Leisingera sp. NJS204: one gene and its partner. The protein of the gene in region 1 interacts with the protein of each later gene in a pairwise test. Links are inferred from orthologs where the notes say so. Each region holds a gene or a part of one and is shown in the gene's direction. Other genes may lie near its edges. The genes, in order: rlmB and ETW24_RS10690.

Region 1 (16,386 bases):
GGCGTCGTTGTGCCGCCTTATGTCGCTCAGATGTGCCCCGGGCTGCCGGATTGGGAAGCGCTTCGGGACTGCGCGGCGATCTTTTCTGCCGACGGCAAGGGCAAGAAAGGCCGTTACTTGGCCTACCCTGAATCCTGGGGGTCTCCCGGTGGTGACCGGATCCGGGCGCTTGGGCTGCCGTTCGATGTGGTCGCAGCCGAATCCGAGGCCGCGATGATCGAAGAATTCCAGAATGCCTATAGGGAAAAACGTCCGGTTATCGCCACTTTCTGGCAACCGCATTGGGCCATGTCGACCTATGCGCTGCAATTCGTGCGCCTGCCGAAGTACGACCCGGTATGCCATACGGACCCGGCCTGGGGGCCAAACCCGAAAGAGACCGGAGATTGCGATTTTCAGCGCGGGGGGGTTGCCAAGGCGGCCTGGAAGGGCCTGAAAGACCGCTGGCCGGCCGCCCATGAGATCCTGAAGAACTATCAGCTGAGCATCTGGGACCAGCAGCCGCTGATCGGCCTGGTGGATGTCCGCGGCGAAACCGTGCAGGGGGCCGCCCGCGGCTGGCTTGCGGTGAACCGGGCCAAATGGATGCCCGTTATCGAGGAAGCCACTGGCAAAGGCCGGTCCTGACCCGCAAGGTCCGGGTTTCGATTTCGGCGCTCCCGCCCCAGGCGGGGGCGCTGTCTTTGCGTGAGGGGCAGGTCTTGAAGCCGGGGTCCCGGCCGCGCTATGCCGGGTGCGGGCGTTTGCCGCGCGGGGCAGGGTGATTCCGGAACTTGTCCGATTGGACAGAAACTTGAACCATCAATCAAAATTTTTCACAGTTTATGCCGCAATCGCTCGACAAACAGTCGTAATATGTTCCAATACTTGCATTATCCCCGGCCACACTTGGACCATGGGTGCTTGCTGACAAGAACAAGACCAGCCGCAAGGCCAGGCAGACGCCATGAACCGCCGGGTTCCAAAAAGGACGCGCCAAGCCGGACAATCGGCGGCGCAAGTACACTGACAGGGAGTAGAATAATGAACTTCAAAGGATATGCGCTGGCGCTGAGCGCCGCATCAATGACGGTTGCCGCGGGCTTTGCTTCGGCGGCGGAACTTGGTGATACCAGCAAACCGATCAAGCTGGCTGTGAACGAATGGACCGGCCAGCATGTGACCACCCATATTGCCGCCGGGATGCTGAAGGCCGCGGGCTATGAGGTGGAATTTGTCTCGGCCGGGATGATGAACCAGTTCCAGGCGATTGCTGACGGCGACATCCACGCGACGCTGGAAATCTGGTCCTCGAACGTCTCGGATGAATACGCCAAGAAGATCGACGAGGGCACTGTTGTTGAACTCGGCGATCTGGAGCTGAACGCGCGCGAAGGCATCGCCTATCCGGCCCATGTGGCCGAGCTGTGTCCCGGCCTGCCGGCCTGGGAGGCGCTGAAGGACTGCGCGATGCAGTTCGCCACCGCGGAAACACTGCCCAATGGCCGCCTGGTGGATTACCCCGCCGACTGGGGCACGCCGGGCGCCGACCGTATGACCGGGCTGGACCTGCCGTTCAAGGCGGTGCCTGCGGGTTCCGAGGCCGCATTGATTGTCGAACTGCGCGCCGCGACCGAGCGCAAGACACCGCTGCTGGTCACCTTTTGGCAGCCGCATTGGGCGATGTCGGCTTATGATGTGCAATTCGTCGATCTCCCGGCGGGTGAGGAGGCCTGTTTCTCGGATCCGGCCTGGGGTCCGAACCCGAATGCGGTGAATGACTGCGACTTCTCGCCCTCGCGCATCTTCAAGGCAGCCTGGTCCGGCACTGAGGAAACCTGGCCCGCTGCCTATGAGATCCTGTCGAACTACACTCTGGCAGTGGAAGACCAGCAGCCAATGATGGGCGCGGTCGATGTGGACGGCGGCAAGGTCGAGGAAGTTGTCGCCGAATGGATGGCCGAAAACGAGGGCAAATGGCGCCCGGTTGTCGACGCCGCCATCAAGTGAGCCGCGCCCAGTGAGTGGCTCTGAAACTGGCACGAACACGCCGGCCATTACCTGCCAGAATGTCTGGCAGGTGTTTGGCAACGACGCAGGCAGCGCCTTGAAAGAGGTGCTGGCAAACCATCACTCGCCGCATGACGCCGCCGGAGAGCTGCGCCGCAAGGGGTTGATCCCGGCGGTTCAGAATGTGTCCTTCCAAGTCCAGGAGGGCGAGCTGTTTGTGATCATGGGGCTGTCGGGGTCCGGCAAATCAACCCTGATCCGCTGCATTTCGCATCTGCTGCACGCAACCGGCGGCGAAATCCGCATCGACGGCGAAAATATCGTTGAGGCCAGCCCCAAACGGCTGATCGAACTGCGCCGCAAGAAGCTGGGCATGGTGTTCCAGCATTTCGGCCTGTTCCCGCATATGACGGTGGCCGAAAACGTCGCCTATCCCTTGCGGGTGCAGGGGGTGAAGAAAAAGCAACGTCAGGCCAAGGCGGAAGAGGTGATCAATCTGGTCGGCCTGCGCGGACGTGAAAACCATTATCCGCGCGAACTGTCCGGCGGCCAGCGCCAGCGTGTCGGCATTGCCCGCTCATTGGTGGCGGATTGCTCGGTCTGGTTCCTGGATGAGCCGTTCTCGGCACTGGACCCGCTGATCCGGCGTCAGCTGCAGGATGAATTCCTTGAGATCCAGGGCAAGCTGAAAACCACCATCGTCTTTATCACCCATGACATCAACGAGGCGCTGAAACTGGCCGACCGTATCGCCATTATGCGGGACGGCAGGATTGTGCAGATCGGCACCCCCGCCGATATCGTGCTGCGCCCGGCGGATGATTACGTGCGCGAGTTCTCCAAGGATGTGGCCAAGGGCCGGCACGCCCGTGTGGCCTCGGTGATGGAGACCGGCGCGGGGCTGGCCTATGGCGCCGATGATCCCGGCCTGCGCCAGGACATGACGCTGGACGCGGCCCTGGCGCGCTGCATGGAACTGTACGAGCCGGTGCCGGTGCGCTCTCCCGAAGGCAACGTGGTTGGGGTAGTGAACCCGGCAAATCTGGCGGCGGCGCTGCAGGTGGAGCAGGGGTAATGGCGGTTCTGACAAAAGGATCCGTGGCGGCGCTGATCGCGGCGGCGGCGGGCGCCCTGTGCCTTCTGCTGGAAAGCAGCCTGCCGTGGCTGGTCAAATTCCCTGCCGCCTGGATGCTGCCCGCAACCGATTGGGCCGGCGCGGTGATGGAGTGGCTGCTGGCGCTGATCAAACCCACTGCGCGTGGATTTTCGGCGCTGATGTTCTACCCGATGGAAGCGGCGAATTATGTGCTGAGCAACACGCCCTGGCCGCTGGTCATCTGCGCTACCACGGCGCTGGCCTGGATCCTGGGCGGGGTGCGGATGGCGCTGATGGCCCTTGTGGGGCTCGGGTTTGTGCTGGCGTCGGGGTACTGGCCCGAAAGCATGAACACGCTGGCGCTGGTTGCTGTTTCAGTACCGCTGGCGCTGATCATCGGCGGCGGCATCGGCATCCTGGCCAATGAATACCCGCGCGTCCGCAAACCGGTGCAGGCGCTGCTGGACATCATGCAGACGGTGCCGACCTTTGCCTATCTTACGCCCTTGCTGGTGCTGTTCGGCTTTGGCCCGGTTGTGGGCCTCATCGCCTCGGCCATCTATGCCGCGCCGCCAATGGCGCGCAATGTGCTTTTGGGACTGGAGCGGGTCGAGCCGGAGATCAAGGAAGCCGCTATCATGGCCGGCGGCACCCGGCTGCAGCAGCTGTTTCAATGCGAGATCCCCTCGGCCGGGCAGCAGATCATGGTGGGCGTCAATCAATGCCTGATGGCGGCGCTGTCGATGGTGATCATCGCAGCAGTAATCGGCGGCTTTGACGACATCGGCTGGGAGGTCCTTTTGACCATGCGCAAGGCGCAGTTCGGTCAAAGCCTGCTGGCCGGCTCGGTGATTGTGGTCTTTGCTATCCTAATCGACCGGATGAGCGGCACCCTGACCGAAGAGCGGCGGGAGAAGCATGATCCGCGCATTGCCTGGGGCATTCTGGCCGTGGGCGCCGCAGCCAGCGCCGTGTTTTGGGGCTACATTCAGCAACCCGGCGCCTATGCGCTGTTCAACCCGGTCGCGGACAGCGTCGACAGGGGGCTGTCGGCCTTTACCACTGCCAATGCCGATGCGCTGACAGCGTTCAAAAACAACGTGCTGTTTTATGTGCTGCTGCCGTTGCGGATCGGGCTGGACCAGGCGGTGCTGCCCTTCACCTGGGGTTTCTCCTGGACCCCGGCGATGAGCCTGGGGGTGTTTGCGGCGGGTGCAGCTGCCGGTCTGGTCTTTGCATTGCGCGGCCAGCTGGCGCTGGGCGTGATGCTGCTGATTGCCGCCGGCATGCTGGAGACGGGTATTTCGCAGCTGCCCTGGCCCTTTGTGCTGATCGGTGCAGGCGCGCTGGCCTGGGTTGCCGGCGGGCGCGGTCTGGCCATCATGACGGTTTTACTGCTGGGCACCATTCTGGTCTCCGGCCTGTGGGAACGGGCGTTGCTGTCGCTGTATTTGTCGGGTGCGGCTGTCTTTGCCTGCGCGGTAATGGGCGGCGCGATCGGGCTTGCCTCAGCGGTGTCGCCCGGTCTCTGGCGGCTGGTGCGGCCCATCTGCGACATGCTGCAGACGATTCCGTTGTTTGTCTTCCTGATCCCGGTGCTGATGGTGTTTCAGATCGGCGAGTTCTCGGCCTTCCTGGCGATTATTGCCTATGCCATCGTGCCGATGATCCGCTACACCCGGCACGGGCTGGTCTCGACACCAGAGGAGATGATAGAAGCCGCAACAGCCTCAGGTGCCACCACATGGCAGATGCTCAAGGATATCCGGGCGCCTTATGCGGCGCCGTCGATCCTGCTGGGTCTGAACCAGACCATCCTCTATGCCTTTGCAATGCTGGTGATTGCGGCGCTGATCGGCACCACCGGCCTGGGCCAGTCGATCTATCTGGCGCTTGGGCAGGCGGATGTGGGGCTTGGCATCTCGGCCGGGGCGGCGATGGCGATCCTCGCCTTGATCGCCGACCGCATGGTGCAGGGCTTTGCCGAGGAGAGGCGCAAGGCGCTGGGGCTGTAGGTCTGGCTGCCGCAAAGTGAGAAGGGCGCCCCAGCGGCGCCTTTTTTGATCTGGGGCAACGTTCTGCACTGCCCGCCCGCCTATAGCTGCATGACAGACTGATCTAAGGCAGGAGAGACCCCGATGGGCTGGCTAGAATTCACCGCCGCGCTGATGCTGTTTCTGGCCAGCCACGCCATCCCGGTGCGTCCGCCGGTGCGGCCCTGGCTGGTGGGCCGCCTGGGCCAGCGCGGCTACATCATCGCCTACAGCCTGCTGTCATTGGTAATTCTGGCCTGGCTGGTCGTGGCGGCGGCACGGGCGCCTTATGTCGGCGTGCTGCCCTATTGGGACATCTTCCGCTGGGCGCCGCTTCTGCTGATGCCGCTGGCCTGCCTGCTGGCGGTGGCGGGCATGATGCGGCAGAACCCGTTCAGCTTTGGCGGCCTGGGGCTGCGGGCCTTTGATCCGGCTGATCCCGGCATCCTGGGTGTCAGCCGCCACCCTTTGCTTGCGGCCATGGCGCTCTGGGCCGGGGCGCATCTGCTGGCCAATGGCGATTTGGCACATGTGATCCTGTTTGGCCTGTTTGGCGGCTTTGCCTGGACCGGCATGGCATTGATCGACCGGCGCACACAGCGGCGGATGGGGCAGGGCGAATGGACCCGCCTCAACCGCAATACCGCGCGGCTGAGCTTGGCCCGCCTGCGCCCCTCTGCGGCTGAGGCCGGGCTGGCGGGCGCGGTGTTTCTGGCCCTGCTGATCCTGCACACCCCGGTCATCGGCTACAGCCCGTTGCCGTGGTAGGGGTTGACCCAGCCCGCTGCATGACCACCTATTAACTGAGACGAGACTGGAGAGAATGACCGATGCACCTGGCCTATGTGATGACTCAAGAACGCGGTGCCACTGACCGTTTGCTGAGCGAGCTTGCCGAACGGCTGCAGGCCAAGGGCATCCGCCTGGCCGGCATCGTGCAGACCAATGTCGAATGCTACGACAAGGAACTGTGCGACATGGATGTGCGGGTGCTGCCTTCAGGCGAAACCATCCGGATTTCGCAATCCCTGGGCGCGGGCGCCCGCGGCTGCCGCCTGAACCCGGAAGCGCTGGAACAAGCGGTCGGGCAGGTCTCTGCCACGCTGCAAACGGACCCGGCACCGCAGCTGATGATCGTCAATAAATTCGGCAAGCACGAGGCCGACGGGCGCGGCATGCGGCCCATAATCGGCGAGGCGCTGGCATTGGGCATTCCGGTGATTTCCGGCGTAAACCAGATGAATGTGGAGCCGTTCCAGACCTTTGCCGACGGTATGGCCGTGGAGGCGGGACCGGATCTGGACGCGCTGGTTGCCTGGGCGGAACAGGCCGTTTCTGAAACCGCCTGACTGGCGCATTCCCATTTCAAATCAAACGGAAAGCCCGCGAACTTCACGCGGGTTTTTTGCTGCGCCGGACAGCACAGGGGCGGCGCGCAGCCCATCCGGTCTGCAGCTGGGCCACCATCGTCCGGTCTGAATAGAAGAGAAGATGGTGGGCGACCCTGGAATCGAACCAGGCGTGCGTCTCCGCGAGGGAGTTACAGTCCCCTGCCACACCTTGCGGCCTGTCGCCCACTGTCAGTTGCATGTTGCACCTGATGTGGAGGCGTGATTACAAGCAGGCCAAAGGGGCGTCAACCGGAAAAACGCAAGTTTTCAGCACGCCTTGAAAATTCTTTCTGCCGGAGAGTAAAATGACCAAGAAGCCCAAATGGGTCGTCGCAAAAGAACAGTCCAAAAAGGCCGCCTCGGCAGAAACCGTTTGGCTGTTCGGGCTGCATGCGGTGCGCGATGCGCTGATGAATCCCCAGCGCGAGAAACTGCGCCTGATGGTGACCATGAACGCCGAAGTGAAACTGGCGGACGCCATCGCAGCCTCGGGCGTCGAGGCCGAGGTGATCGACCCGCGCAAGTTCAACCCTCCGATTGACGCACAGTCGGTGCATCAGGGCGCGGCACTGGAAGTGAAGCCCTTGAACTGGGGCGGGCTGGCCGACAATTGCATCGGCCGCGAGGCGCCGCGGGTGCTGCTGCTGGACCGGGTGACGGATCCGCACAACGTCGGCGCCATCCTGCGCTCGGCCGAGGTGCTGGGCGCCAGCGCCGTCATTGGCACACGCCACCATTCGGCACCTGAAACCGGGGCGCTGGCCAAGACCGCCAGCGGCGCGCTGGAACGCCAGCCCTATCTGCGGATGCGCAACCTTGCTGATACCATCGCTGAACTGCAGAACATGGGCTTTGTCGTACTGGGCCTGGACGGCGAGGCGGAGGACACCATTGAGACCGCACTGGACGGCAAAAAGCACCTGCCGGTAGCACTGGTTCTGGGCGCCGAAGGCCCGGGCCTGCGCCAGAAGACCAAGGAAACTGTTGACGGGCTGGTTAAGATTGACGCCGCGGGCGGTTTTGGCTCGCTCAATGTCTCCAATGCAGCGGCCATCGCGCTTTACGCCTCCATCGCCCGGTAGGGCCGCGGCGCCGGCCGTCACGGGCTGATCACATCTGCGTATGCCGTCTTTGCAAGAGCACGGCGGTGCGGCAGAGTCGGAAGTCTGTTGCAAGAAGTGAATGGAGTGCAATGTGGCCTTGCGTCTGGTCCTGATGGCCGTTGCGGTGATGTTTGTGTCCCTGCCGGATATGGCGCGGGCTGATGCTGCTGTTTTCTCTTCCCGTGCGGGCGTTGCTATCGGCGGGTATGATGCGGTTGCGTTTTTCGAACATGGCACGGCAGAACCCGGACGGCGCGGCCATGCGGTGATGTGGAAAGGCGTTGTCTGGCGGTTTGCATCAGCCCGCAATCAGGCGCAGTTCGAGGCCAACCCGCGGGCCTATGCGCCGGCCTTTGGCGGCTACTGCGCCTATGCGATGTCGCAGGGGCGGCTTCATGATGGAAACCCGCGAATCTGGGCCATCGTGGACGGAGAGCTGTTTCTTCTGAACAACCGCGGTGTCCACCATCTGTGGCAGGCGGACACCGTGCAGATGATTGCGGACGGCCGCGCGCATTGGCCTGCGGTTCTAAGGAAATAGCCTGTCACCTCACGATTGCGAGAGGTGCTCTTTTATTTTCCAGACTGTGGCCCATATTCAATAGGGACTGCGGAGTGGAACCACCGCAGATCTTTTTCACTGTCCCTCGTTCCATACCTAGCGCCCGGTTCGTCCGGGCGCTTTTTTGTTTGCCCTGCAGCGAATCCACCTTTGCCAAAGCGGGCGCCGCAGCTAGGGTGCGGGCCATGACAGAATACAGCGATGAGCATCTGAAAACGATCCTGCAACGGACCAAAGTGGTGGCGGTGGCCGGCGTGTCGATGAACCCGGTGCGCCCCAGCTATTACGTGGCGCGCTATCTGGGGCTCAAGGGTTACCGGGTGATTCCGGTGAACCCCGGCCATGCAGGCAAGATGCTGTTTGGCGAAACGGTGCGGGCCAGTCTTTCTGAAATAGACGTCCCGGTGGACATGGTCGATATCTTCCGCCGCTCAGAGGCGGTGCCGCCCATTGCGGACGAGGCGCTGGAGGCATTTCCTGAGCTGCCGACAATTTGGATGCAGATTGGTGTGGAACATGCCGAAGCCGCCGCAAAGGCTGAAGCACGCGGTGTCACGGTGATCCAGAACCGCTGTCCCAAGATCGAATACCAGCGCCTGTTCGGAGAGTTGCGTTTTGGCGGTTTCGCCACCGGGATCATATCCTCGAAGCTTTGAGGCGGCGGCGGGGCGGAGGTGCTCCCGCCCGTTCCGGCCGTCCTTTGGACAGCCTCCACGGTTGGGCGTAGCGCCGCTGCGCGGCGCAAGAAGAAGATTTTGCTGAGAGGCCCGGAAGGGCAAGTTTGCCCGTCAGGGCCTTGCTGAGGGTGTATAAGAGTGCGCGTCAAGGGCAAGCCGCGCTGGCGCGCGGAGGCTGCGCCTCCCTTGACCCGCCGCTGCAGAAGCGGCCCTGGGATCAGCCTTTGGGGCGTGCGGCCTTCTCGGCAATGCCGCTGAGGCCCTGGCGTTCGGCCAGCACCTGCAGCACATCGTCCAGTGCCACGTCGCGGGCCGCCAGCATCACCAGGAAATGATAGAGCACATCGGCGCCTTCCGAGGCCAGCTTGCCGCTGTCGCCCTTCACCGCTTCGATGATCGCCTCGATGGCTTCCTCGCCGAATTTCTCGGCGCATTTCTCCGGCCCCTTTGCCAGCAGCCTGGCGGTCCAGCTGCTGTCAGGGTCAGATCCCTTGCGGGACAGGATGGTGGCTTCAAGATCGTGCAGCAGGCTCATCACGTGCCCCTTCAGTTCAGCCGCATCGGGATGCCGGCGGCGGCCATGTGGTTCTTGGCTTCCTGGATGCTGTATTCCCCGAAGTGAAAAATCGAGGCCGCCAGCACCGCGCTTGCGCCGCCCTTGGTCACACCTTCCACCAGGTGATCCAGGTTGCCGACGCCGCCCGATGCGATCACCGGCACGTCCACCGCATCGGAAATCGCCCGCGTCAGCGGCAGGTTAAAACCGGATTTGGTGCCATCGCGGTCCATCGAAGTCAGCAGGATTTCCCCGGCGCCCTTTGCCACCACCGTGCGCGCGAATTCCACCGCGTCGATGCCGGTTTCCTTGCGCCCGCCATGGGTGAAAATCTCCCAGCGGCCCGATTCCACCGTCTTGGCGTCGATGGCGCAGACGATGCACTGGCTGCCGAACTGATCTGCGGCCTCGGCAATCACATCCGGGTTGGCCACGGCAGCCGAGTTGAACGAGACCTTGTCAGCCCCGGCCAGCAGCAGCGCACGCACATCGTCCTTGGTCCGCACCCCGCCGCCCACGGTCAGCGGCACAAAGCACTGCTCGGCGGTGCGGCGCACCACATCGAACATGGTGCCGCGGTTTTCATGGGTGGCGTGAATGTCGAGAAAGCAGATCTCATCCGCGCCGGCCGCATCATAGGCCTTGGCCGATTCCACCGGGTCGCCCGCATCGCGCAGGCCGACAAAGTTGACACCCTTGACCACGCGCCCGTCGGCGACGTCGAGACAGGGAATGATACGGGTCTTCAGCATGGATCGGGCCTTTCGGACTGCTTGGCTCGTGGGTACGCAATGGACGCTGGAATCGCAACAGATATGGCGGTGGATGCGCGTTTTGGTCCGGGAGGGCGTATGTTTCAGCTGGTGGGTGCGTTCTTAAGGCGTATCCGGTAGGCCGCTTCTGTTACCCCAAAGAGCACCAACGCGGGTAGAAGAATGGTGGCGATGTAAACAAAACCCCAGATCATCAGGGAATAGGCATAGTTGCCTAAAACTTGCGGAACGTAAGCGCAGGTGCAGCAGCTTTTGAATTAGTGCTTCAAATTGACTGGTGCTGCAATCACACGTTGCGGCTTGTGCGGCCGCAGGCTGGCAGCAAAGAACTGCCGATGCCGAAGACGTGAATTGCCAGCCGGGGTCTGTTGCCTTGTTTTCATCCTATCACAGTACATTTTCGGAGCAGTTGTTATGACAAAACCCCCTATTCTTGCCGGAGCCATCGCCCTTATGTCCGCATTGCCCGCCGCCGCCGAACTGATGAAGTTACCCAGCCAGAAACTCGTGGCTGAGACCATGGATGCGCTGCAGGCAGCGGTTGAGGGCGCAGGCGCCACCGTCTTTGCCCGCGTCGACCATGCTGCAGGTGCGCAGAAGGCAGAGCTGGAGCTGGGGGCCTCGCAGCTGTTGATTTTCGGCAACCCCAAGCTGGGCACCCCGGCAATGCAGGCGGACCCGCGCGCGGGGCTCTATCTGCCGCTGAAGGTGCTGGCCTATGAAGATGCGGAAGGTCAGGTCTGGCTGACCTATGAGGATCCGGCAGAGATGCTCTCTACCCTCGATATCCCTGCAGATGCCGACTTTATCGCCAAGATGCAGGGCGCCCTGGGCAAGCTGACGGCTGCCGCCGCGCAGTAAGCCAAGGAGCCGGACCGGCCCTCCCGTGCCTTATTGGCGCGGGCGGGACCGGTGGCGGTCAATCGCAACGGCAATCGCCCAAAGAAGCCCGGCCCCCATTGAGACCGGGCCGAAGATAAGCGGCCCCCAGGCGGCAAGGATGCCCATGGAATAGGCAGTCTCGCTCAGGTCCCGGCCCAGCACAACGCAAGGGTTGGCAAAACCTTCGTTGATTTCGCAGCCAAAGCCGAACCCCAGCAGTATTACCAAGGCAATGCACAGCAGCCACAGGGCAATGGGCCCCAGGGCCAGAATGGCAAGAATTCGGCGGATCAGGCGCATTTGGCCTCCCGGTTCTGTAGACGCCTCAGGCTTTCAGAACCGCCAGCGCCTCTTTCAGATCAATCGCCCCATCATACAGTGCGCGGCCCGAAATGGCACCGTTCAGCGGCGCACCGCAGGATTTCAGCGCCCTGAGATCGTCCAGCGAGGACACGCCGCCCGAGGCAATCACCGGGATGCTGACCGCATTGGCCAGATCCGCAGTCGCCTCCACATTCGGTCCCTTCATTGCGCCGTCGCGCAGGATGTCGGTGTAGATGATCGCGGCTACGCCCGCGTCCTCAAACGATTTGGCGAGGTCGGTGACCATCACGTCGGTTTCTTCGGCCCAGCCTTTGGTTGCAACGCGGCCATTGCGGGCGTCGATGCCGACGGCGACTTTACCGGGGAATTCCCGCGCCGCCTCGCGCACCAGGTCCGGGTTTTCTACCGCCACGGTGCCCAGAATGACCCGTGCCAGGCCCTTGTCGATCCAGCGCGCGATGGTTGCCATGTCGCGGATGCCGCCGCCCAGCTGTGCCGGCACTTTGGTCTGCTTCAGGATCTCCTCGACCGGCGCGGCATTCACCGGCTCACCGGCAAAGGCGCCATTGAGGTCCACCAGATGCAGCCACTCGCAGCCCGCCTCGACAAACTCCAGCGCCTGGGCGGCGGGGTTGTCGTTGAACACGGTGGTCTTGTCCATCTCGCCATGCAGCAGGCGCACGGCCTGGCCGTCTTTGAGGTCAATCGCGGGGTAGAGGATCATCGGGGCGGTCCTTCGTGAAATCAAGCTGGCGGTCTTTTGCACAAGGCGGGGCCGAATTGCAACGCGACCCGAAGTCAACCTTGCCTCAGCGGGCGCATCAGGGACAGGCTGCCTGAAAAACAGGGAGGACATGGAATGAAACATCTACTGGCAGGTCTGGCCGTTGCAATAGGGCTTACGGGCGCGGCAGCGGCGGACCCGGTACTGGGCGTCTGGAAGACGCAAGCGGATGACGGCTCTTATGCGCATATCCAGATGGAAAAATGCGGCGCTGCCGTCTGCGGCAAGATTGCCCGCACCTTCAACAGTGAGGGCGAATACAAGTCCCCGAATATCGGCAAGACGCTGGTGATCGGCATGGTGCCGAACGGCGATGGCTCTTACGAGGGCAAGGTCTGGCGGCCCTCCAATGATAAAATCTACATCGGCAAGATGGATGTTACGGGTCGCTCTCTTGCCCTGCGCGGATGTGTGGCGGGCGGGCTGATCTGTTCAAAACAGACCTGGACCCGGATCAAATAAGCCTGAGAGGGCGTGACCCTACAGCAGCCCCAGCTGCACCGGGATCGGCGCATAGCCGCGTTTCATCTGCCGGTCCCGGAAGCGTTCAAAAATCGCCAGCGCCTCTGCTTGGGCGGCGAAATACGTCCGCTTCTGAACGCCGCCCGGCGCATTCAGCGGTCCCGACACACGCTCAACACACCAGTCGCCGAACAGGGTTGGCGTCAGGCTCAGCTGGCAATAGCGGTGCTTGCCTTCAGTATGGTCGTATTTCTCGAAACGGATGTGCAATGGGGGACCTGAAACGCGAAAAAGGTCCGCCCCGTATGCATGGAAGCGGACCCCTTGTCCATTACCGGACGCAGCCGATTTTAAGGGCTGGCGCCGGTGCTACACATCACCGGTGTATTCGCCGCGCGCCGGGTAGTTGTTGGGAATGGCAAAATCCAGCGCCGCCACCAGTTCCGCGAAATGGGGGCGCACAAACGGCATGGTCTGCACCGCGCCGTAATACAGCGTCTGCTCAGGCGTCACCAGGAACAGGCCGGGTTCCGAGAACAGCGCGGGTTCTTCGATTCCGATCGATGTCTTGCCGCGCGAGGTCGAGATATAGAGCCCCCAGTCCTTGGCCGCCGGGAGAGGCAGGCCGTACCCAAATCGCAGGTCTTTGGCTTCGATCTTGTCGGCCATCGCGCGGGTGCGTTCTTCGCCGTCCGAGCTGATGGCGATGCAATCAACACCGCGCTCGGCAAAGGCTGCGGCCTTTTTGTCGAACTCCTTCAAATAAGTGGCGCAGATCGGGCAATGCAGGCCGCGGTAAAAGCAGATCACAGTGCCGCGTTCGGAGGTCTCCGCAGACAGGTCGAACAGGCCGTGGTCCAGCGTCGGCAGGGTCAGCTCCGGGGTCTTCTGGCGGGGGATCAGCATGGCATTGGTCCTTCGTGAGTAGTGGTGCGAGTGGTGGTTGATCAAACGTATCGCGCAGGCTACTGTCTCATAAATCCGAAAAACCTGACTGGAACACCGGAGTTTGGACCGCCTTACCACCTTGATGGACCGCTTTCAGCTCGCCGTGCTGGCCGCCGGGCCTGGCGAGGCCAATCTGATTGCGCTGGCAGATGCGGCGGGGCAGCCGGTGCGGATCCTCTATCGCCCGTGCGGCCCGCTGGCGGATCCGGACCCCGGTGCGATCATGTGGGCAGCGCGGGTGGATTGGTCGGGCAACAGCAATCCGTTCCTGGCGGCCCTGCCATCGGTGGTGGACTACGGCATCAGCAGCAATGCCGAAGCACAGGGGCTGGTGCGTCTGATGCGGGACGAGGCAGAGGGCCGGCATTGCGGCGCGCAATCGGTGATCAACCGGCTGGGGGAGGTGCTGATGGTGCGCCTCCTGCGCAACCAGATCCAGAAAGGCGCCACTGAACCGGGGCTGCTGGCAGGCCTCTCGGACCCGCGCCTCAGCAGGGCCATTGTCGCAATGCACGACCATCCGGGCCGGCTTTGGGCCAACGCCGATCTGGCGCAGGAAGCAGGCCTGTCACTGTCGCGTTTTGCGGAACTGTTTGCGTCGGAGGTGGGGGAAACCCCGATGGGGTACCTGCGCCGCTGGCGGCTGATCCTGGCGCATCAGGACCTCATCCGCGGCGACCGGGTCGAGGCGGTGGCGCGCCGCTACGCCTACAGCAGCCCCGAAGGCTTCACCCGCGCCTTCCGCAAGGCGTACGGCGTTGCGCCGGTCTCCCTGCGCACCGCGGCTGCTTGAACGCCGCAGCTTTCATCTTTCCTAAAGTACTCCCGCCGGAGGCAACGGCGCGCAGCGCCGTCCCCTTACGGTTTCCAGGCCAGGAAGTTGCCGATCATCCGCAACCCTGTCGCCTGGCTTTTTTCAGGGTGGAACTGCATGCCCAGCATCGTGTCCCGGCCAATAACCGCGGTCACGTCGCCTGCATAATCCACATGCGCCAGCCGCTCCGCCGGATCGGCGGCGCGGAAGTGGTAGGAATGCACAAAATACACGTGATCGCCGCTTTCGATGCCGTCAAACACCGGGTGGTCCGTCTCGATCACCAGATCGTTCCAGCCCATATGCGGCACCTTCAAAGATGTATCCGCAGGCGTGATCTTCACCACATCGCCGCCGACCCAGCCAAGGCCCGGTGTTTCCTGGTATTCATGCCCGGTGGTGGCCATCAGCTGCATGCCGACACAGATGCCCAGGAACGGGCGGCCCTTCTGCTCCACCGCCTCGACCATGGCGTCATAAATACCCTTGTGGCCGCGCAGTTCAGCCGCGCAGGCCGGAAAGGCGCCGTCGCCGGGCAGCACCAGCCGGTCCGCCCGCGCCACCGCATCGGCGTCGGAGGTCACCACAACCTCGCCCGCGTCCATCTCCCGCGCCATGCGCTGAAAGGCCTTTTCAGCCGAGTGCAGGTTGCCGGATTCGTAATCAATAATCGCGGTCAGCATGTCACAGCGCGCCCTTGGTCGAGGGAATCGCATCCGCCTTGCGCGGATCGGTCTCCACCGCCAGCCGCAGCGCGCGGGCGACAGCCTTGAACGCCGCCTCGGCAATGTGGTGGCTGTTGAACCCGTGCAGCTGGTCGATGTGCAGGGTGATGCCGCCGTGAGTGCTGAGCGCTTGGAAAAATTCGCGTACCAGTTCGGTGTCAAAAGCGCCGATTTTCTGGGTCGGCAGCTCGACGTTCCAGATCAGGAACGGGCGCGCCGACAGGTCCAGTGCGCAGCGCACCTGCGCGTCATCCATCGGCAAGTGGCATTCGCCATAGCGCCGGATGCCCTTTTTATCCCCCAGCGCCTGCACCAGCGCCTGACCCAGCGCGATGCCGGTGTCCTCCACTGTGTGGTGGTCGTCGATGTGGTAATCGCCCTTGGCGCGGATGGTCATGTCGATCAGCGAATGACGCGCCAGCTGGTCCAGCATGTGGTCGAAAAATCCGACCCCGGTCCGGTTGTCATAGATCCCGGTGCCGTCGAGATTGATTTCGACCGAGATATCGGTTTCCGCGGTCTGGCGGGTCACTGTGGCGGTACGCATCTGCGGGCTGTCCTTCGTCAAGCTGCAGGGGCGCTTATAGGGCGGGCAGGGGGCGTGGCTCAAGTGCGGCATTGTGCATGGGGGCCAATCTGTTGCAGCAATCCCGGTCTCTTGCGCCGCCTCCGCCGCCGTGCGAGCTTGGGCGCAAATTCCTGACCATCCAAAAGGGGCACCCATGTCCACCTGCGTCTTTGTCCAGATCCGCTGCAAACCCGGCACCACCTACAAGGTGGCCGAGGAAATCGCCCTGCGGGAAATCCACTCCGAACTTTACTCCACCAGCGGCAATTTCGACCTTTTGATGAAGCTCTACATCCCCACCGGCGAGGACGTTGGCAAATACATCAATGACCAGCTGCTGCAGATCGACGGGATTGAACGCTCGCTGACAACGATGACCTACAAGGTGTTCTGAAACAGAAAACGCCCCGCAAACCGGGGCGTTTTTTTGATTAGCTCAGGCGGCGATCAGCCCGTTGTCCTTGAGCTGTTCATAGGCCGTGCCGATGGCAGTTTTCAACCGCGCCAGCATGTCGTCAACCTCATCCTTGGTGATGATGATAGGCGGGCAGAGCGCCACAGCATTGCCTGCCACCGCCCGCAGGATCAGCCCGTTTGCTTCGCAGGCCTTCTGCGCCGCAGCCCCCGCGGCGCCTTTGTCAAAGCCCGCACCAGTGGTCTTGTTCGACACCAGCTCCAGCGCCGCAATCAGCCCCTTGC
Region 2 (5,581 bases), 540 kb from region 1 along the record:
GGCCGCGCACGTCGGTGAAACGGATGTCGACATAGGCGACGTCGTCTTCACGGAGAGTCTTGAGAACTGCGTCTACGCTCATTCCCTTAGTCCTTCTTTAGAGATGTCTTGGAGATTTGCTGTTAACTTACAATGCGTCCGGGCCGGTTTCGCCGGTGCGGATGCGAATAGCTTGCTCGACGGGCGAGACAAAAATCTTGCCGTCGCCGATCTTGTCGGTCTTGGCGGCATCGACGATGGCCTCGATCGCCTGGTCGACCTGATCGTCGTCCAGCACCACTTCCACCTTCACCTTGGGCAGGAAGTCGACCACATATTCAGCACCGCGGTACAGCTCGGTGTGGCCCTTCTGACGGCCAAAGCCTTTGACCTCGATCACTGAAAGGCCTTGCACGCCGACGTCCTGCAACGCTTCCTTCACCTCATCCAGTTTAAAAGGCTTGATGATGGCTTCGATCTTTTTCATCGGAATGGCTCCTCGCAAGCTTGTTGAGGGTGTCATTTCACTTCTAAATGAAGGCAGCAATGCGCGAGGCTGCAGCTGCGGCAATTGTGGCCAGGATTTGATCGTCACCGCCTAAAAATTAAGCGCTGCGCCCAAGGATTGCGCAAAATTGAATCGGGAAAGAAGACGAAATGACCGAACTGCTGACCGCCGCCCAGATGCGGGCCATCGAACAGGCCGCCATCGCAACCGGCGAAGTGACAGGCCTTGAACTGATGGAGCGGGCCGGTCAGGGGGTGGTTGAGGCCATCTTTGAGGAGTGGCCGGAACTTGCGGAGCCTGTTGAAAGCGGGCGAGGGGCCGGCCCCTCGCACTCCCCGGAGTATTTGGAGAAAGATGAAAAACCGCTGCGGACCGTGGTGCTGTGCGGGCCTGGCAATAATGGCGGCGATGGGTTTGTGGTCGCCCGGTTGCTGAAGGAGCGCGGCTGGGACGTGGAGGTGTTTCTGTATGGAGACCCGGACAAGCTGCCGCCGGACGCGAAGGTGAATTATGAGCGTTTGGCTGCGGGCACTGTACAGCCGTGGAGTATGGAAGCTGTAGGTAACGCGGAAGGGAGCCTTTTCGTGGATGCAATTTTTGGCTCCGGATTGTCGCGTGCACCGGACAGTTCTGTCCTTGAGCCGCTGACCAAACTATACACCGAGGGCAGAACTTTGAACCGGATGGTAGCGGTTGATGCGCCAACGGGTCTTTGCTTGAACAGTGGCCGTGCTTTGTGCCTGGAATATGGTGGTAACTGGAGCTGGCTTACAGTCACTTTCCATAGACCCCGTATTGGGCATTTCGTTGACGATGGGCCGGGTTACTGCGGGAGCCTGCGCACTGTAGATATTGGGCTGGCCGGGTTTGAAGCCAGGAAGGGCTTTCTGGCCAAGCAAGATGATTTCCTTGGAATGAATGAGTGCGGCGGGACGAGCGGCGAGGGTTTTGTAAACCTCGTAGATCACCGGCGGTCAGATTTACTGCCCAAAAATAGAGAAGAGCACAAGTATTCCCACGGCCACGCCCTCGTCCTCTCCGGCGGCCATGGCAAAACCGGCGCCGCGCGGCTGGCCGCCCGCGGAGCCTTGCGGATCGGGGCCGGGCTGGTCACTGTCGGCTCACCGCGCTCGGCGATGTTTGAAAATGCTGCCAATCTCACCGCCATCATGCTGCGCCAGATCGACGGAGCACATGGGCTGGTGGAGCTGATGGAAGACGAACGGCTCAGCGCTATTTGCCTTGGTCCCGGTATGGGGCGCGGCGCGGATACGCAGGCGATGGTGTTCGCCACATTGAAGGAAAAACGGGCAACCGTGCTGGATGCAGATGCGCTTACCCGGTTCGAGATGAAGCCGGAGGTGCTGTTTGAGGCTTTGCATGAAGACTGTGTGATCACCCCGCATGGAGGCGAATTTGCCAGGCTGTTCCCGGACCTCGCGGAAAAGCTGAATGCGCCTGCCGTCGCAGGCCCGGCCTATTCCAAGGTCGATGCGACCCGGGATGCGGCAAAACGCGCGGGCTGCGTGGTGTTGTTCAAGGGGCCGGATACGGTGATTGCCGCGCCGGACGGCCGCTGCTCGGTCAACTCAGCCCATTACGAACGTTCCGCGCCCTGGCTGGCCACCGCCGGGTCGGGCGATGTGCTGGCAGGTTTCATCACCGGGCTGATGGCGCGCGGGTTCTCTCCAATGCAGGCCGCCGAAACTGCCGCCTATGTCCATGTGGAATGCGCGCTGGAATTCGGCCCCGGACTGATTGCCGAGGACCTGCCAGAGCAGGTCCCCGCGGTGTTCCGCAGGCTGGGGCTGTAACGCTCCGGCTCAGGCCGCCGGGCGCAGATCTTCGTCCGGTGCGGCGGCCGCGGCCAGTTCCAACCCGCCTGCATAAATCACATGCGGGCGGGAAAACTCCAGGATCGTCAGATCCATCATCTGCAGACCCAGATCACGGATGAATTCGCCATCCACCAGCTCATAGGCCGGCACCACTGCCTGCGGCTGGCCGAACATTGCCTTGGCACGCCAATCACGGACAAGGATCCGCTGGTCCCAAGGGACGGTCAAGTCGCTGTCTGCGCGGGTGTCGCCAAGCGATCCGGCAGAAATGCATACGGCTTGCAGCATGGCGCGGCGGGTGCGGACCGCTTCTACCCGGGCCATGCCCTGGGTGCGGGTGATGAGGCTGCCGCCTGCTTTAACTTCTTCCGCTGCGCGCTCGCCCTCGCGGGTCAGTACCAGGGTGCCGCGCAGCAGGCTGATGTTCTGGCTGCCCTGATACAGGCGCCGGGGCTGTGCTTGGCCGCGCATCGCCAATTGCGCGCGTAATGCCGCATTACCAAACGGTTTCATGTTGTTACTCGCTCTGTCTGCCTCAGACTTTTTTGTGAATCTATGCCAGAACCGGATTCCAGGCCCAGCCTTTTCCGGCGAAAGCCTGTTCATTGTTGCAATTATGCGGACGGATTGTTGCTGTTTTGCACATGGCGCCCGAGGACGCGTTTTCCGCTCGCATCCGCCGCTGTCCTTTGATAGTCACCGCGTCACACAAAGCATTTTGTGTGCGTGCGGGTGTGGCGGAATTGGTAGACGCACCAGATTTAGGTTCTGGCGCCTATGGCGTGGGGGTTCGAGTCCCTTCACCCGCACCAATTTGATTTTACAGATGAATTTTTACAAACTTAGCGCGCCGAGTGTTCTGCGCTATGTTTTATACCCTTGAATTTATTCTTACTATGTTCCGGTGTGGCTGGGCCGTCTTGGATAGCTGCCTTTGCTTGGCCTGTTCTCATTACAGCGGGCGGCAGGATCGACTCCAAGGTGCCGGATCCTGTGATATACGAGAGCGGCAGCTTTGGTGAAATTCCTGGAAATCTGCATTGTTCGTTCTGAAACGGTCTCCGGATTATTTATTGATTCCGGTCAACAGGTTAGGGCGGCTCTACCCCAAACAGGTTGCGCTCTTTGGCCAGATAGGCGAGCCGCGCGGTGGACTTGCAGCCGAACTTTTGCCGCATCCGCAGAAAGCTGGTTTTCACTGCTGATAGAGAAAGCGTGAACTGCTCGGCGATCTCATCATAAGACATCTCCTGCTGGATATGCAGACGCAGCATCTCCAGTTCTTTCCCGGAAAGGGACGGGGGGGGAAGCAGCGAGTCAAAAAACTCCGTGACAACCATGCTCAGCCTGCGCATCTCGGTATCCGAAAGCTCCCTGTCCTGCCGGGAAACAAACACCATCGATCTTTTTGATCCCGTCAGAGCCGCAAAGGCAGCGCCAAACACCAAGTCATACCGCTGAGACTTTTCGAGTATCTGCAGAGGATCGGGCAGCTGAATGGCCGACCAGCGTATGGCGCCTTCGTTCTTCAGTGCCCAATTGAATACAGGGTCATGAAGGAAGTAGTTTTCCCGGTCATACTGTTCCTTCCATTTTTCGTGGAAGGAACATTCAAAGTGCTCATACCCCATGATTGAAAAGTTGACCATGAGGGTGAAACCCGTGGTGCTTGCTTCGTTGATCGCGGACCTGCAGGCCGAAAAAGCCTCGGCAATCTTCGTGCTGTTTGCTCCGTCCGAGGGCAGATTCGTTGTAATTACAGATTTTGGCATCTCAATCTTCCACCCCGAATGACTTGCGACTTAAGTCTCTCTGCCGGCAACCTCGGTTGCCTTACCCGCAACCTAGGTCGCATTTGATGTGACCAGAGTTGCAAATAGAATGCAACAGCAAGGTAGTTGTAGACAACCGGGAATCTACCTTTAGGTGTAATTTCTGAGCAGGGAAGGTCGAAACCTGTACTGGAGATACATTTATGCAAAACGGATACGCCAGGAGCGAAGCCAAGGCCGGAACGGGTATTGAAACTATGGTTGTCCGGTTTGATCCGGTGCGGCTGCCAAAGTCACTGAGAAGTCCCGATCAGGATGTGCTGGATGCCTTTATGTCGTTGCGCAAGAGCGTGTTTGCGGAAGGCAAAAACTGGCGCGTGTGGCTGTCCTGCCGAAGCGATCTGGATCAGTACGACCATCTGGACGCCTACTACATTATCGCATTTGATCCTGCCACAGGCGAAGCGCTGGCCGGCGCGAGGCTGCTGCGCACAGATCGCGGGGGCCGCCATCCTAGCAGATCCGAAATGACTTACATGGTGCGTGATGCGGTCCGCGGCATGCTTCCAGGGCTGCCCACGGACCTGTGTGATGAAGAGCCGCCATGCGATCCCGCGGTCTGGGAACTCACCAGGTTTGCATCGAATGGTGCCGCGGGTGCAGGGCAGCTGGTGCTGCAGCGGCTGCGGACATTCCTGCAGGAGCTGGGCGGAGAACGTTTTGTGTTTCTGTCTCCGCCGGTTGTCGCACGGCTTGCCAAGTCCTCAGGCTTTGCAAATGTCGTCCCGCTTGGCCCGCTAAGGGGCGATCAAAACGGCAAGTACCGCGTTTATTCTGCCGATGTGCCCCAGCCCAGAAGCAGCGAAGCGTGAAGAGCTTTCTGTTTTTTCGCAGACAGCACAGCCTCGACGGCACTCATGGCCTCAGACGGAAATCCGAGCACTCCCGCATGTCAAAATTAAACACTCAGCAAAGTATTTCCGACTGGCGTATCCTGTCCGAGCTTCAGGGCATCCCGCGGGCGTCTCAATTTGTCATGATGGGCGGCGAAGTCAGGCTGGTGCGCGGGGAACAGACAGCTGCGCCTGAAAGCCGGTGGTCTGTTCAGCTGCACGGGTTTTCCGCACGCGGCGCCACATTGCGCGATGCGCTGGACAGCTGGATAGTGATAGCCGGGCTAAGCCCCTTCGGCTAGCCATAAGCGCTGGCCCGGCCTTCTAGGTGCATCTGGGCGCAGGTTGGAAGTTCTGATCCTTGCGGGACCCGGCGCACTGAAATGCCCTGGTTGTCCGGGGCATTTTTTTGCCAGACTCCGCTGCGCTGTCCTGTGCAAAAATAATTGCAGTAATGAGCGTGTGCGCAGGGTTGCAGAAATTGCATACCCCCTCTGAGCCTGGCGATTGGGTGAAAGTGATCTTCTTCACCTAACATATTGTTCATAGGCGGTTTCTTGCAGGCTGAAAGTTGCCGTGGGCGAAATTTCG

The links.
Region 2: the proteins of rlmB (region 1) and ETW24_RS10690 interact in binary tests that used the Escherichia coli proteins (3 or more experiments, as listed by UniProt). The link is inferred for Leisingera sp. NJS204 from one-to-one orthologs.

What each region holds. Positions count from the first base shown.
Region 1 is NZ_CP035417.1:2,713,786-2,730,171, reverse strand. What follows is about bases 5,922-8,702. They hold rlmB (23S rRNA (guanosine(2251)-2'-O)-methyltransferase RlmB), read left to right. Parts: upstream 5,922-6,814; coding sequence 6,815-7,591; downstream 7,592-8,702. Other genes in these bases: ETW24_RS13375 (CoA-binding protein), read left to right, coding at 8,360-8,702; ETW24_RS13380 (YHS domain-containing (seleno)protein), read left to right, coding at 7,704-8,153; ETW24_RS13390 (DUF2478 domain-containing protein), read left to right, coding at 5,949-6,467. Also shown: ETW24_RS13415 (ABC transporter substrate-binding protein), read left to right, coding at 1-627; ETW24_RS13410 (ABC transporter substrate-binding protein), read left to right, coding at 1,024-1,989; ETW24_RS13405 (quaternary amine ABC transporter ATP-binding protein), read left to right, coding at 2,000-3,064; ETW24_RS13400 (ABC transporter permease), read left to right, coding at 3,064-5,100; ETW24_RS13395 (NnrU family protein), read left to right, coding at 5,224-5,886; more of ETW24_RS13375, read left to right, coding at 8,703-8,830; ETW24_RS13370 (phosphoribosyl-ATP diphosphatase), read right to left, coding at 9,069-9,386; imidazole glycerol phosphate synthase subunit HisF, read right to left, coding at 9,398-10,159; ETW24_RS13360 (DUF302 domain-containing protein), read left to right, coding at 10,595-11,041; ETW24_RS13355 (hypothetical protein), read right to left, coding at 11,072-11,362; hisA (1-(5-phosphoribosyl)-5-[(5-phosphoribosylamino)methylideneamino]imidazole-4-carboxamide isomerase), read right to left, coding at 11,388-12,110; ETW24_RS13345 (DUF2147 domain-containing protein), read left to right, coding at 12,246-12,632; ETW24_RS13340 (WGR domain-containing protein), read right to left, coding at 12,651-12,902; ETW24_RS13335 (peroxiredoxin-like family protein), read right to left, coding at 13,002-13,538; ETW24_RS13330 (AraC family transcriptional regulator), read left to right, coding at 13,642-14,373; imidazole glycerol phosphate synthase subunit HisH, read right to left, coding at 14,439-15,077; and 3 more genes. UniProt on the Escherichia coli protein: Specifically methylates the ribose of guanosine 2251 in 23S rRNA.
Region 2 is NZ_CP035417.1:2,177,344-2,182,924, reverse strand. The notes cover bases 1-2,968. They hold ETW24_RS10690 (NAD(P)H-hydrate dehydratase), read left to right. Parts: upstream 1-636; coding sequence 637-2,301; downstream 2,302-2,968. Other genes in these bases: ETW24_RS10685 (Hint domain-containing protein), read right to left, coding at 2,311-2,838; ETW24_RS10695 (P-II family nitrogen regulator), read right to left, coding at 128-466; glnA (type I glutamate--ammonia ligase), read right to left, coding at 1-82. In the rest of the region: ETW24_RS10675 (autoinducer binding domain-containing protein), read right to left, coding at 3,417-4,097; ETW24_RS10670 (acyl-homoserine-lactone synthase), read left to right, coding at 4,301-4,969; ETW24_RS10665 (hypothetical protein), read left to right, coding at 5,047-5,292. UniProt on the Escherichia coli protein: Bifunctional enzyme that catalyzes the epimerization of the S- and R-forms of NAD(P)HX and the dehydration of the S-form of NAD(P)HX at the expense of ADP, which is converted to AMP.